DNA from 2 places in the Shewanella loihica PV-4 genome. Region 2 is predicted to be linked to the other one. Evidence: predicted binding sites of a transcription regulator. Region 2 holds the regulator's gene; the other holds the start of a gene.
What was found. The regulator LexA, encoded in region 2, represses DNA repair genes until DNA is damaged. The targets are predictions, from matches to a motif close to TACTGTATNNNNATACAGTA.
Positions count from the first base shown of each region.

Region 1: the regulator LexA is predicted to act here: its motif matches at 3,547-3,566, upstream of SHEW_RS11900 (DNA topoisomerase III).

Region 1 is NC_009092.1:2,690,829-2,698,149, reverse strand. It holds gene purF (amidophosphoribosyltransferase) at 1-693, shown strand, start outside; gene SHEW_RS11910 (methyl-accepting chemotaxis protein) at 882-2,999, shown strand; gene SHEW_RS11905 (hypothetical protein) at 3,152-3,427, opposite strand; gene SHEW_RS11900 (DNA topoisomerase III) at 3,579-5,591, shown strand; gene SHEW_RS11895 (glycoside hydrolase family 97 protein) at 5,719-7,321, opposite strand, start outside.
Region 2 is NC_009092.1:134,233-141,553, reverse strand. It holds gene SHEW_RS00660 (TetR/AcrR family transcriptional regulator) at 1-556, opposite strand, end outside; gene SHEW_RS00655 (GNAT family N-acetyltransferase) at 664-1,119, opposite strand; gene cysQ (3'(2'),5'-bisphosphate nucleotidase CysQ) at 1,112-1,924, opposite strand; gene nudE (ADP compounds hydrolase NudE) at 1,978-2,523, opposite strand; gene yrfG (GMP/IMP nucleotidase) at 2,621-3,295, shown strand; gene lexA (transcriptional repressor LexA) at 3,414-4,031, shown strand; gene SHEW_RS00630 (cell division inhibitor SulA) at 4,028-4,537, shown strand; gene coxB (cytochrome c oxidase subunit II) at 4,936-6,501, shown strand; gene ctaD (cytochrome c oxidase subunit I) at 6,511-7,321, shown strand, end outside.

The DNA of each region.
Region 1 (7,321 bases), 2.0 Mb from region 2:
AACATGGGTACCATGTTGGGTGAGAAGATTAAGAAAGAGTGGGAAGATCACGATATCGACGTTGTGATCCCAATCCCTGAAACCTCATGCGATATCGCCCTAGAGATCGCCCGTAACCTGGACCTGCCATACCGTCAGGGCTTCGTGAAGAACCGTTACATCGGCCGTACCTTCATCATGCCGGGTCAGCAGGAGCGTAAGAAGTCGGTTCGCCGCAAGCTAAATGCCATCAACGCCGAGTTTAAGGGCAAGAACGTGCTGCTGGTGGATGACTCTATCGTGCGCGGTACTACCTCAGAGCAGATCATCGAGATGGCCCGTGAAGCCGGTGCCAAGAAGGTTTACTTCGCCTCGGCGGCCCCTGAGATCCGTTTCCCTAACGTCTATGGTATCGACATGCCAACCTCGAGCGAGTTGATCGCCCACGGTCGCGACGCGGAAGAGATCAACAAGCTGATTGGTGCCGATGGCATCATCTTCCAGGACCTGCAAGATCTTATTGAAGCCGTACGTCAGCAAAACCCAGATATCAAACGTTTCGAGACCTCGGTATTCGACGGTAACTATATTACCAACGACGTGGATCAGGCCTATCTGGATCACCTGACCCAGCTGCGTAACGACGATGCCAAGGCCAATCGCATCAAGGATATCGGCACTAACTTAGAGCTACATAACGTCTGTCATCCCTAAGGGATAGCACATGCGTCAGCTAAAAACCGACCCCTAGTGGTCGGTTTTTTTATGGGGCATTTTGCTACATCTCTTACCCTGCAAGGCTAATTAAATACCTGATAGCATGGTGTTTTAATGCTTTAGTGCTATGTTTAATGAGTGAAAGTATTAAGCCTCAAACCTGCCGTCATCCCTAGGAGTGATAAATGAAACACTTGTCCATCAGTACTAAGTTGCTTTGGATCACCTCAGCGCTGTTTTTGATCATAGTCGCCATCCTCTCCTTCAGCCTCTGGTGGTCGCTCAGCGATAAAAACGCGCAACTGGCGGGCCAGGTGCAAGGTGCGCTGCATGATGAAACTCGCCAGCGCCTCAGTGCCCGGGCCGGTGAGTATGGCGAGCGGGTGGCGGGTTTTATCAATGAGGCCTATCGGATCCCCTTTTCGTTTGCCGGCATGATAGAGCAGAGCGCCGCTAGCCAGCCGCTATCCCGAGAAGGGGTAGAGGAGTCGGTGGCCGGCGTGCTGCGAAAAAACAGTCAGCTCTCTTCTATGTATGCCCAGTTTGAGCCCAACGGCTACGATGGCCGCGACGGCGACTATACCCAGAAGATCAGTCACAGCGTACCCGAGGTGGGTACCCTGGAGATCTATTACACCCGCAGCGACGATGGCAGCGTCGAGCATCAGCAGGTGGATGACGCCAGCGAGAAGTATGATGCCACTCTCAAGGAGTTTGGCGTGCGCGAGGCCGAATGGTACCTGTGCGCCAAGGATACTAAGCAGCCCTGTCTGATGGAGCCCTACCTGTATGAGATAAGCCCGGGCAACACGGCGCTGATGACCTCCTTGACCGTGCCTGTGGTGGTTGGCGGCAGCTTTCGCGGTGTAATCGGCGTGGATGTTAATTTGCCGGTGTTTCAGAAGCTGATCGACGAGCTCTCCGCTAGCCTGTATCAGGGCAAGGCCAAGGTGACCCTGCTGAGCCAGAAGGGCTTGGTGGTGGCGGCCAGTCACTATGATAAGAAGGCGCGGCCACTGGGCGAGTCTATCGCCCCGTCGCTCGCCAGTCAGTTGACCGGGCTGCATCGCCAGGGCGGTTATCTGGAGCAGGGCGATAACATCATAGTTGCCTATCCTATCGAGATCCCGCTCGCCAAGGCGCAGTGGTCGCTGGTGATTGAGGTGGCCAAGGCCGATGCCTATCAGGCGGCAAATGCCATGGATAAGGCTATGTCGGCGATGGCCAGCTCTCTGGGCAGCCTGCTGCTGATCGTAGGCGTCATCGTTTCGCTGATCGCCGTGGTTACCATCAGCCTGGTGATCCGCTCTATTGTCGCGCCGCTGAAGGTGATTCAGAGCCGGGTGGAAAACTTAGCCAGTGCCGAAGGAGACCTGACTCAGCAGGTCACAGTGGAGTCCCACGCCGAACTCATCGCCCTGGGCGGTGGCATCAACGGCTTTATCAATAAGTTGAGGCTGCTAATTGGCGAGCTTAAGGAGCTGGCATCACGCTCGCAGGCCGAGAGTCAGGTGGCGGCGGAGATAGCCCAGCAGACTCACAACAGCGTCAATCGTCAGTACAGCGATATCGAGAGTGTGGTGACCGCGGTTAATGAGATGAGCGCCACGGCGCTCGAGGTGGCCAAGGCATCTGAGCAGACGGCCTCGGAAACCGAAGCCATGACCCTCAACGTCAAGGCAGGTGAGGACAGCCTGAGCCAGGCGATGGGCTATGTGACCCATATGTCTCAGGAATCCCTGCTGGCCAAGGAGGCCGTGGGTAAGGTGGCGGAAAGCAGCACCAACATCAGCAAGATCCTCGAGGTGATCAGCGCCATCGCCGAGCAGACCAATCTGCTGGCGCTTAACGCCGCCATCGAGGCCGCCCGCGCCGGTGAACAAGGCCGGGGCTTCGCCGTGGTCGCGGATGAGGTACGCGCGTTGGCCTCCAAGACCCAGAGTTCGACCGATGAGATAGGCAAGTTGATCGAGGCGCTGCAGCGTGAGGTCAACAGCGCCTCGCAGATCATCGACCAAGGGGTGGATGGTGCCCAGCGCGCCGTGGCTCAGACAGAGTCGGCCCTGAGTTCACTCAACACCATAGTGAATCAAATTCAGGAGGTCTCCAGCCAGGTGACCCATATCGCGACCGCCGCCGAGGAGCAGAGTGCCGTGACCGAAGAGGTCAGCCGTAATATCACAGGCATCTCAGATTCCGCCTCCGAGCTGGCGAGACTCGCCGACGAGGCCCAGCAGAGCAGTGCCAGCCTGGCGGGCCTGGTGGAGCAGCAACACCAGCAGTTGGGTAAGTTAAAGACCTAAAGCAGAGGTTTTCATATCTGTAATATAGGCGTCTCTTGGGAGGCGCCTTTTTTGTGGTCAGATGGCAACGGCATCGAATGCACGGCCGTGGCTGTGGCAGGGGCCGCGGCAGAGCTAAGTTTTAGCTTAGAGGGGCAAGCGCACGTTAGCGATCACACCGGCATGAGCAATCCCTGGCTTACCCATACCATTAGCCAGAGGCCGAAGAGTAGCCCAAGGGCCGGTCTATGGTGTGCGCCATGGCGTGCGAGGGCAAACAGGGTGCTGGCGCAGCTTAGCAACAGCAGCAGGCTAAATTGCACCAAGGGATCCAGGCGCCAGGGAAAGAGGGAGGATGACAGCGAGAGTAACAGCAGCGCCGTCGTCATCAGCGTGGCGTAAATCAGTAGGCGTTCGGGTCGGTAAGATGTCTTGAGTCGTGTGTGCATGTCGGCCTCCGTGAATGGCCCTTAGACTAGCCTTTAGTGAGAATGATTCTCAACAAAATTTACACGTAAGCATGAGATCGCCTTTCCTATTTGCGCCAGGGCCGCGAGTGGTTTAAAGTTACTGTTAATTTATACAGTAATTGATGTCAGTATGATCTTATACATAGCAGAGAAGCCCAGTCTCGGGCGGGCAATCGCCGATGTGTTACCTAAACCCCACAAGAAGGGCGAGGGCTATATCACGGCGGCCAATGGCGATACCGTCTCCTGGTGCATAGGCCACCTGCTGGAGCAGGCCGAGCCCGACAGCTATGATCCCGCCTTTAAGTCCTGGTCGTTCGACCATCTGCCCATAGTGCCGCAGCAGTGGAAGATGACCCCTAAGAGCAAGACTCGCGGTCAGCTCAGCGTGCTGAGAAAATTGGTCAAGCAGGCCAGTCAGTTGGTGAACGCCGGGGATCCTGACCGTGAAGGTCAGCTGCTGGTGGATGAGGTGATCGCCTATCTGGGGGTCAAGGGCGATAAGCTAGAGCAGACCCAGCGTCTGCTGGTGAGCGACCTCAACCCTCAGGCCGTTAAGCGTGCCCTGGGGCAGCTGCGTAGCAACCGCGAGTTTATCCCCCTGTCGACCTCGGCGCTGGCGCGCTCCCGCGCCGACTGGCTCTATGGCATGAACATGACCCGCGCCTATACGCTGCAGGGGCGCAAGGTGGGCTATCAGGGAGTGCTCTCTGTCGGTCGGGTGCAGACCCCCCTGCTGGGCCTGGTGGTGCGCCGCGATGAGGCTATTGAACATTTTGTCAGCAAGCCTTTCTATGAGGTGCTGGCCAATCTCTACACCCAGGAACAGGCGCATTTTAAGGCCAAGTGGCAACCCAGCGAGGCCTGTCAGCCCTACATGGATGAGGAGGGGCGGGTGCTGTCGCGCCGCCTGGCGGAAAACGTGGTGGGGCGGATCACAGAGCAGCCCGCCAAGGTGACAGATCTGCAGGCCAAAGATAAGCAGCAGGGGCAACCCTTACCCTATAACTTGTCGTCGCTGCAGATAGATGCGGCGAAGCGATTCGGCATGAGTGCCAAGACGGTGCTCGATACCTGTCAGTCACTGTATGAGAAACATAAGCTGATCACCTATCCGCGCTCCGATAGCCGTTATCTGCCCAAGGAGCAGCTGGCCCTGGCGCCCAGCGTGATCGGCGCCGTGCTCAAGGGGGCTGGCGAACTCACCGCCCAGTGCGCCGCGCCGGATCTTAAGATAGTCTCCAAGGCCTGGAACGATGCCAAGGTGGATGCCCACCACGCCATAGTGCCCACCGAGAAGGTGGCCAACCTGAGTGCCCTGACTCAGGCCGAGAAACAGATCTACCTGCAACTGGCCCGTCAATATCTGGCGCAGTTTTACCCCGTCTATCGTTACCATGAGACTCAGGTTGAGGTGGAGATCGCCGGCGGCCATTTTCACACCAAGGCCAAACAGGAGATCGCCCTAGGCTGGAAGCAACTGTTCCCTAAGCGCAGCGATGACAAAACAGACGGCGAGGGCGACGAGGCCCTGGCCCAGCTGCCGCCGCTACATAAGGGACAGATGCTGCACTCTGGCCAGGGAGAGCTTATCGAGAAGCAGACCCAGCCGCCCAAGGCCTTTACCGATGCCACCCTGCTGAGCGCCATGACGGGGATCAGCCGCTACGTGACCAACCCAGAGATCCGTAAGATCCTCAAGGAAACCGACGGCTTGGGCACAGAGGCGACCCGCGCCGGGATCATAGAGTTGCTGTTCAAGCGTGGTTTTCTGGCCCGCCAGGGGAAGTCTATCGTCTCGACCCCGGTCGGTCGCGGCCTCATCAATAGCCTACCGGAGTCCGCTACCACGCCTGATATGACGGCGTTGTGGGAGAGTCACCTTGACGCCATCAGCCGTAAAGAGGCCAAGTACCTGAGCTTCATGGCGCCGCTAGTCGAGTCGCTCAATGGGCTTATCATGCAGGCCGGTGCCCAGCTGCCCAAGGCCTTGCAAGGTGTCGAGGCGCCTAAGCGTTCGTTTAAGAAACGTGGCTATGGCAATCGACGCGGCACGGCGACAGGTGCCAAAGGCAAGGCTAGCGGGGCGAAAAAGACTGCGGCTAGAGCCGCGTCTAAAACAAGGGCTAAAACAAGCGCCTAATTAAGAGGCTAAGCAAGAATCTAAGCAAGAACATAAGTCAGAGCATAGACAAGGGCGGAAGCAAGAGAAAAGGCAAGGGCCTGAACGCATGGAGTGTGATGCGACTCAGACCCTTGGAGTGGGACGTTTAACGTTTGATCAGCTGTATGGCATAGCCGCCGTTGGCCGCCATGTTGAGATCTAGGCTGTCGCCCTTGGTAACGGTTTTCTTGATGAGCTTATAGTCTTCGGCGAAGTTACCCGCGTTGATGCCATCTTGCAGCAGCTGCATCTCATACTCACCATCTCCAAGAAAGTCCAGGTTGATCTGCTGGCTTCTCGCCTGGGTATTGGTCATGGCGCCTATGTACCAGTTATCACCTGCGCGGCGCGCTATGGTGAAATACTCGCCTATGCTGGCATGCAGCACCTTAAAGTCATCCCATACCGTAGGAATGGCGGCGATAAAGCGCGGGATCTCAGGTTCGGCGCGGTAGCTGGTGGGGGTGTCGGCGAGCATCTGCAGCGGGCTCTCGTAGATCACATACATGGCAATCTGTTGCGCCCGGGTGGTGAGGCTCATGGGGCGAGACCAGACCTTGTTGAAGTTCTTCTGTTGGGCATTGGCCATGGCGCCCGGGGTGTAATCCAGCGGACCCGCTATCATGCGGATGAAGGGCAGATGCAGGTTGTGGGTAGAGGTCACCTCTGACCATTTGTTGTTCTCCAATCCTCTGACCCCCTCGCGGGTCATCACGTTGGGGTAGGTTCTGTGGATCCCCGCGGGCTTGTAGGCGCCGTGGAAGTTGACCATCAGCTTGTACTTGGCGGCCATGGCGGCGGCGCGCCAGTAGAAATCCACCCGCTTGATGCTGTCGCTGTCCATGAAGTCTATCTTGACGCCGTTGATCCCCCATTTGGCGTAGAGCTTAAACGCCTCTTCCAGGTTCTTGTCCAGCGCCGAATAGGGCACCCATAGCTGTACCCCGACGCCTCTGGCCTTGGCATGGGCGATGATCGCCTGCATGTCGATCCCCGGCAATACGTTAAGTACATCCTCCTGTGACGACCAGCCATCGTCGATCAAGATATTTTCGATGCCAAAGTCGGCGGCAAAATCGGCGTAATACTGGTAGGTCTCGGTATTGATCCCCGCCTTGAAGTCGACCCCCTTGAGGTTGTTTTCGTTATACCAGTCCCAGGCGATCTTGCCTGGCTTGATCCAGGAGGTGTCTTCGATGCGTGACGGCTCGGCCAGGGTGTAGCTCATCTGATTGTCGAGCAGCTCACCGTCGCTGCGGGCGATGGCCAGGATGCGCCAGGGATAGCTGCGAGACTTGCTGACTATGCCAAGATCCTTTGTGTACTGCTCATCTTTATCTAGCTCGAATGGGTGCACGCCATAGACATTGCCATCGCCCTTGCCCCTTAGCCAGAGGCCGGGATAGCTCTGCAGGTCTGTCTCGGTCAGCAACACATTGACGCCATTGACCACAAACAGGGCCGGCAGGCTACCCAGCTCGTCCTTGTCTATCCCCTTGGCGGCGATGGGGGTAAATCTGGGTTGGGTGGCGCTGGCAAACTTCTTCTCGAAGGGGAAGTAGGCGAAGGCGCCTTTGGCGAAGTTAAACTCGGCCTGTTCAGAGGTGAGGGCACTCTTGCCAGACTGCTGGGCGCTGAAACGATAGGCGACTCCTTCATCGAAGGCGCGAAAATCCACTTGGTAGTTATCTTTGAAGCTCAGGCTCAAC
Region 2 (7,321 bases):
TATCATCCAGCGCCAGACTCACCAGACCATGGACGCCGCCCCACAGGGCGCGGCTCGCCAGTAATAGTTGCTCGGCCGGAAGCTCGGGCAGCAGACGCGCCAGGCATGACTCAATCAGGCCGAACAGCTGCGCGATTAGCTGGGCATGGTGATCGCTCAGCCCCTGCTCCTCCGTCGCCTTTAGCTCGAAGATCAGCTGAAACGCCCTTGGCTGCGCGAAAGCAAATTGCTGATAGGCCCCGGCCATCGCCTCAAGCTGACTCGACTCAGACGCTTGGCTTTGAGCAGCTTGCTCTTGAGATGCATAATCTTGAAAAGCTTGAGCTTTAGCAGCCAGGCGCTTATACAGTTCATCCAGGGTCTGCTCGGCAACCGCCAGCAGCAAGCCCTGATAGCTGCCGAAGAGATTCACCAGCGTACTGGGCACATAACCTATGGCCGCCGCCACCTTGCGCAGGCTCAGGCTATCGAGCGGCTCGACCTCCAGGTGGCGCAGCACGGCGGCGGTTGCCATCGCCCGGATCTCATCATGAGTATGTTCTTTGCGTCTTGCCATCTCGGCTCCATCGCGCTGTCAATTTGTGCACAAGTTACCAGCAAGCAAAATAAAAAACAATGTTCACAATAAGACTATTTTTCACCGGGTAGATTAAAATTAGGATTTTATCGCTGGAGTATCATGAGGATCCTGTCTTCGCCCGGGCCGAAATAATCGGCCTCCAGCCCCTGCTCGACAAAGCCCAGCTTGGAATAGAGGTGTCTGGCGGGATTCTCCGGCGCCACCGTGAGTTTCACCTGGGCCACACCATCTGGCAGCGCACTCAGAGACTCGGTGATCAGGCGCCTGCCTATGCCCCGACCCTGAGCGGCATCGTCGACGGCCACAGAGAGGATCCAGGCACAGTCGGCCTGTTCACTCCTTGCCAGCAAGATGTAACCGAGCAGGCGTTCAGCGTTATCGCAGGCGACAAGCAGCCCGCTCGGCCAGCAATCGAAGCTCTGACGAAAGAAAAAATCCGGGTAGGCATGGTCGCCAAAGAGCCCCTGCTCGAGACGATAGATCGCCGGCAGCTGAGTCTTACAAGCCGCCTCGACACTGATAAGATTAGGATTATTCACCGGTTAACAGCTCATCCCATGGCAGGTGAGTCGAGCCCACGACGATGAAGTTGGGGTTCTCCAGTGATTCGCGCTCGTTGTAGCTCAACGGCTGCAACTCGAGATCCATCACCTGGCCACCGGCCTCTTCGATGATGATCTGCGCCGCACCGGTGTCCCACTCGCCGGTTGGGCCAATGCGCACATAGCAGTCGGCGCGGCCCTCTGCCACCAGGCAGCTCTTTAGCGCCGCACCGCCCAGCACCACGAGTTCACAGTGCTTAGGATGATTGAAAAGCTTCAACACAGATTGAGGATCCTGACGGCGGCTCACCGCCAGACGCAGGCAGGGCTCATCGTCTTTGGTCAGCTGCTTGCTGGCGATACGCACCTCGCCCTTGCTGCTACGCTTGTAGGCACCCAGGCCTGCCACGGCATAGTAAACCACACCCGTCATGGGCACATAGACGATTCCCATGATGGGACGATTGTGCTCGACCAGGGCGATGATCACCGAGAAGTCGCCGCTACCGGCGATAAACTCACCCGTGCCATCGAGAGGGTCTACCAACCAGTAACGCTGCCAATCGGCGCGCTCGGAGAAAGGAATATCGGCATCTTCTTCAGAGAGGACTGGGATCTCAGGGGTAAGGCTGCTTAGCTGGGAAGAGATGATCTCATGGGCCGCGATATCGGCAGAGGTTACCGGGGTATTGTCGGATTTCACCTCTTTGTCAAAACTGCCCTCGAGGTAGATCCCTTTGATGGCCTCACCCGCCTCGATGGCAATCGAAATCGCCTGCTCAACATACTCTTCTGGCTTCATCACAACTCCAACAGCCTACATCTGGCAATGCCTAATATGATAATTCGGATTAACTACTTTAGTTTTAGATGTTTCTGTGCCAAAAACAAGGCGCTAACGCTTCGAGATTCGGAAAAATCATCTTCTAATAACAGCTCAGACCACTGGCTCAATGGCCAGCGCACCACCTCTATGGGTTCGGGCTCGTCACCCTGCAATCGACTCTCATACAGATCTTCGGCGACGAAGATCTGCATCTTGCTGGCAAAGTAGCCGGGCGCCAGGCTCAACTCCATCAGATGGGTCAACTTACGCGCACCAAAACCTATCTCTTCCTGCAGCTCTCGGTTGGCCGCCTCGGCATGGGTCTCGCCGGGATCCACTAGGCCCTTGGGGAAACCCAGCTCATAGCTGTGGGTACCCGCCGCATATTCGCGTCCCAGCAATAGCTCCTCGCCATGCACAGGCACCACCATCACGGCGCCACGGGCGTTGCCCTTCATGCGCTCATACTGGCGCTCAACCTGGTTCGAAAATTTTAAATGCACCTGCTCTATCTGAAACAGACGGCTCTGGGCAACAACTTCGGCATGTAGGATCTGCGGCTTTTTGTCCGGCATGAAACTTCCTGATAAAAATGGCGTTTGCTTAACCACTCAATCTTACTATGATGGGCCTAATCCACAACTCAAACCAAGGAATTTTTTTACTCGCTTTATGTTTCCCTGGAATAAGATAGATACCGTGCTGCTGGATATGGACGGCACCCTGTTGGATCTGCATTTCGACAACCATTTCTGGCTTAGCCTGGTGCCTCAGGCCTTGTGTGAACAAAGGCAGATCCCAAAGGCCGACGCCCAACAACTGGTGGAGAGTGCCTACGCCAAGGTCTTCGGCACCCTGGAGTGGTATTGCCTTGAATATTGGCAACAGGAGCTGGGTTTAGACATCCTGGCTTTGCACCACACTCTAGTGGACCGGATCCAGCTACGTCAGGACAGCATGCCCTTTCTCACCGCACTGGCCAGACACAGCAAGCGGCGCATCTTGGTCACCAACGCCCATCCCCACAGCCTGGCGCTGAAACTCGAGCATACAGATCTGGCTAACGGGCTCGATGAGATGCTCTCGAGTCACGCCACCGGCTATCCCAAGGAACACCCGCAATTTTGGCGTCACCTGTTTAATCAGTATTCCTTGGATCCCAGCCGCTGCCTGTTTATCGACGACAGCGAGCCCATACTACAGGCAGCCAAGAAGGCTGGCGTCGGCTACCAGTTGGGGATCAAGAATCCCGACAGCCAGCAGCCTCACAAGCAGTTTGCCGACTTTCCGGCCATCGACGATTACCATCATCTGCTGCTCTCCCTTGAACAGGCCAGACTCGGCTAATCAATCACACTTTAGGCGCTAATCGCTTGATGGGATTGGGAGAAAATCTGGTTAATACTTGCACTGTATAAAATACTGTATATACTGACAGGTACTGTATGGAAAGACAGGATTAATCATGAGACCCTTAACCCCGAGACAAGCCGAGATTTTAGATCTGATAAAACGCAATATTGCCGACACGGGCATGCCGCCTACCCGTGCCGAGATTGCGCGTCGACTAGGCTTTAAGAGTGCCAACGCCGCCGAGGAACACCTCAAGGCCCTGGCCAAGAAAGGCTGCATCGAAATCATGCCCGGCACATCACGTGGCATCAAGCTGACCCAGGAGGAAGAGCCTGAAGATCTCGGCCTGCCCCTCATAGGTCAGGTGGCCGCCGGTGAGCCCATCCTGGCCCAGGAGCATGTGGAACAACACTATCAGGTTGACCCTAGCATGTTCCGCCCCAGCGCCGACTTCCTGCTGCGGGTCAGGGGGGACAGTATGAAAGATATAGGTATTCTCGAGGGCGACCTACTCGCGGTACATAAGGTCGAACAGGCAAGAAACGGCCAGATAGTCGTGGCCCGCGTGGAAGATGATGTAACGGTTAAACGCTTCGAGAAGCGTGGCAGCACCGTCTATCTGCATGCCGAGAATGAAGAGTATTCCCCTATCGTGGTGGACCTCACCACCCAGAGCCTGAGCATCGAAGGCCTGGCCGTCGGCGTTATTCGAAATGGAGACTGGCAATGAACAACCTAATGGGCATGGCGCCACGTCATCCAGGGCTGTGGGTCGATCTCGACAGCTCGCTTAAGCGCGGCGATGGCAACACTATCTCGACTACGGCAAGTTCTACCCAGGGCAAGCAGGAGCTGCAGGCCCTCACTCCAGAGCTAGCCAGACTCAGTCAGCAGGGACAATGGGTGGTGTTGATCAGCCCACCTAACATAGGCTACAAGCAGATGCTGGCCGACGGCGGTGTGCGTATGGATCGCATCCTACTGGTGCACACCAAGGATGAGGTCGAAACCCTGTGGGCGATGGAAAAAGCCCTCACAAGTGGTACATCCAGTGCGGTGATCTGCTGGGCACAAACCCTGGATGCCCGTGACAGTCGTCGCCTACAGATAGTTGCCAAGAATACCCGCGCCCTGGGAGTGGTGATCGAAGATGCGAACGGTCACTTACCTGCCAACCCTTTTCCCCAAGAGGATCTCGGCGGCCAAACCATGAGTCTGTTCAGTTCACTACACTGATATTCCGCGCCCTACCTTTCCATACAGACGCCCCGCAAGGGGCGTTTTTGTGTCTGTTTTGTTTAGCAAAATAAAATAAAAGTGATCTTGATCAATATTTAAACAGCCATTAAGTTAGTAAGAGATATCAACGATTATTTGTTATATCGCACAATTTGGTTGTCGGCTTGAGCGGCGAAAATGAACCTGTAATACCTCGCCCACGGTAGCTGAAATTGGTCTGATATATTCAGCCGTAAGTGCAAGCGTGGTCACCACCAGCAGAACAAGAGATTCACCACCGACGCACTTTGAAGTCATCGTTGCTTTTTTGGGAACTGAAGAGTTTGCATAGAGCCGAGACATACTGTGTGGCTCTTCTTTGTAGTTGCCTTCGCAATTGACAGAGGAGAAGTCTAGTGAAGCAAGTGTTGTGTTGTTTGCTGGCGTTGCTATTTACGCCCACCATACTCGCAGCAGATATGCCCCTGAATATGACATCAGGGGTCACAGAGATCAGCAATAAGGTGTTTAGCCTTCATATGACGATTCTCTATATCTGTTGTGCCATAGGCCTAGTCGTCTTTGGGGTGATGATCTACGCCATCATCAACCATAGGCGCTCTAAGGGTGCCGTCGCGGCAAACTTTCATGAGAGCACTAAGGTAGAGATCGCCTGGACGCTCGTTCCCTTTGTCATCTTGATCCTCATGGCCATCCCGGCCACCAAGACTCTCATCGCCATGGAAGATCCCAGCAATGCCGATCTCACCATCAAGATCACTGGCTCCCAATGGAAATGGCACTACAGCTATTTTGATCAAGACATCAGCTACTATAGCCTGCTGGCGACTCCCAGAGAACAGATAGAGGGCAAGGAGACCAAAGGCGAACACTATCTGCTGGAGGTCGACAAGCCGCTGGTATTGCCGGTCAATCGTAAGATCCGTTTCCTGATGACCTCGGAAGATGTGATCCACTCCTGGTGGGTGCCGGCCTTCGCGGTAAAGAAGGATGCTAACCCAGGCTTTATCAACGAGGCCTGGACCCGCATCGACAAGCCAGGCATCTACCGCGGCCAGTGCGCCGAGCTTTGCGGCAAGGATCACGGATTCATGCCCATCGTAGTGCAGGTACTTTCCGAGGCCGATTTCGACAACTGGATTGTCGAGCAGGAGGCACAGGCCAGCGCGGCCGCCGCCGAGGCGCAGGCCGCACTGTCGAAGACCCTGTCGAAAGAAGAGCTGATGGCTCAGGGCGAACAAGTCTATATGGCCCGCTGCGCCGCCTGCCACCAGCCAAATGGCGCCGGCCTGCCGGGTGTATTCCCCTCGCTCATAGGCAGCCCAATCATCAAGGGCCCTGTCGCCGATCACTTGGATGTGGTGCTACATGGCCGCTCCGGCACAGCCATGCAGGCCTTCGCCCAGCAGCTCACCGCCACAGAGATTGCCGCCGTGGTTACCTTCGAACGTAATGCCTGGGGTAACGACACGGGCGATACGGTTCAGGCAGCCGACGTTAACCAGGCAAACTCAGGCGCATCGAGCGGGGCTGATACAGGAGCAGATGCAGCTGCAGAAGCGGTTCAATCTGTGCCTACCCCGGCAGCCGATTCGAGTGCGGCAGCAAGCTCCACCGCCGAGGATCCCCAAGCACCTGTGTTAGACGATCTGACCATGGATGAGCTGATGGCCAAGGGTGAACAGGTATATCTCGGCCACTGCGCCGCCTGTCATCAGGCCACAGGCATGGGATTACCCGGCGCCTTCCCCGCCCTAAAAGGCAGCGCCATCGCCACAGGGCCAGTTAAGAATCACCTAGACATAGTGCTTCACGGTAAGCCTGGCACCGCCATGCAGGCTTTCGCCAGTCAGTTAACGCCACAGGAAATCGCCTCGGTGATCACCTTTGAGCGTAACGCCTGGGGTAACAACACAGGCGACATGGTTCAGGCAACAGACGTCAAGCAACAGGGTCAATAGGGAGGCATTATGAATGCAATAACGCGTGAAGCAGATATGGATGCCACTCATATTGGCGAACATTCGACCCACCATGAGGAGCACCCGACGGGTATAAAACGTTGGCTGTTTACCACCAACCATAAAGATATTGGCACCCTGTATCTCTGGTTCAGTTTCATCATGTTCTTGACCGGCGGCGCCATGGCCATGGTGATCCGTGCCGAGCTGTTCCAGCCGGGTCTGCAACTGGTGGAGCCCAACTTCTTCAATCAGATGACCACGGTTCACGGCCTCATCATGGTGTTTGGCGCCGTGATGCCGGCCTTTACCGGCCTCGCCAACTGGCTGATCCCTATGATGATAGGCGCGCCAGACATGGCACTGCCGCGGATGAACAACTGGAGTTTCTGGATCTTGCCCTTCGCCTTTGCGATCCTGCTCAGTTCGCTGTTTATGGAAGGCGGCGGGCCTAACTTTGGTTGGACCTTCTACGCCCCGCTGTCGACGGCCTATAGCCCGGATAGCACGGCGCTGTTTGTCTTCTCGGTACACATCATGGGTATCAGCTCCATCATGGGCGCCATCAACGTGATCGTGACCATAGTCAACATGCGCGCTCCCGGCATGAGCTGGATGAAGTTGCCACTGTTCGTCTGGACCTGGTTGATCACCGCCTTCTTGTTGATCGCAGTAATGCCGGTACTCGCAGGTACAGTGACCATGGTACTGACCGACAAGTTCTTCGGCACCAGCTTCTTCGATGCCGCCGGTGGTGGTGACCCTGTGATGTTCCAGCATATCTTCTGGTTCTTCGGCCATCCCGAGGTCTACATCATGA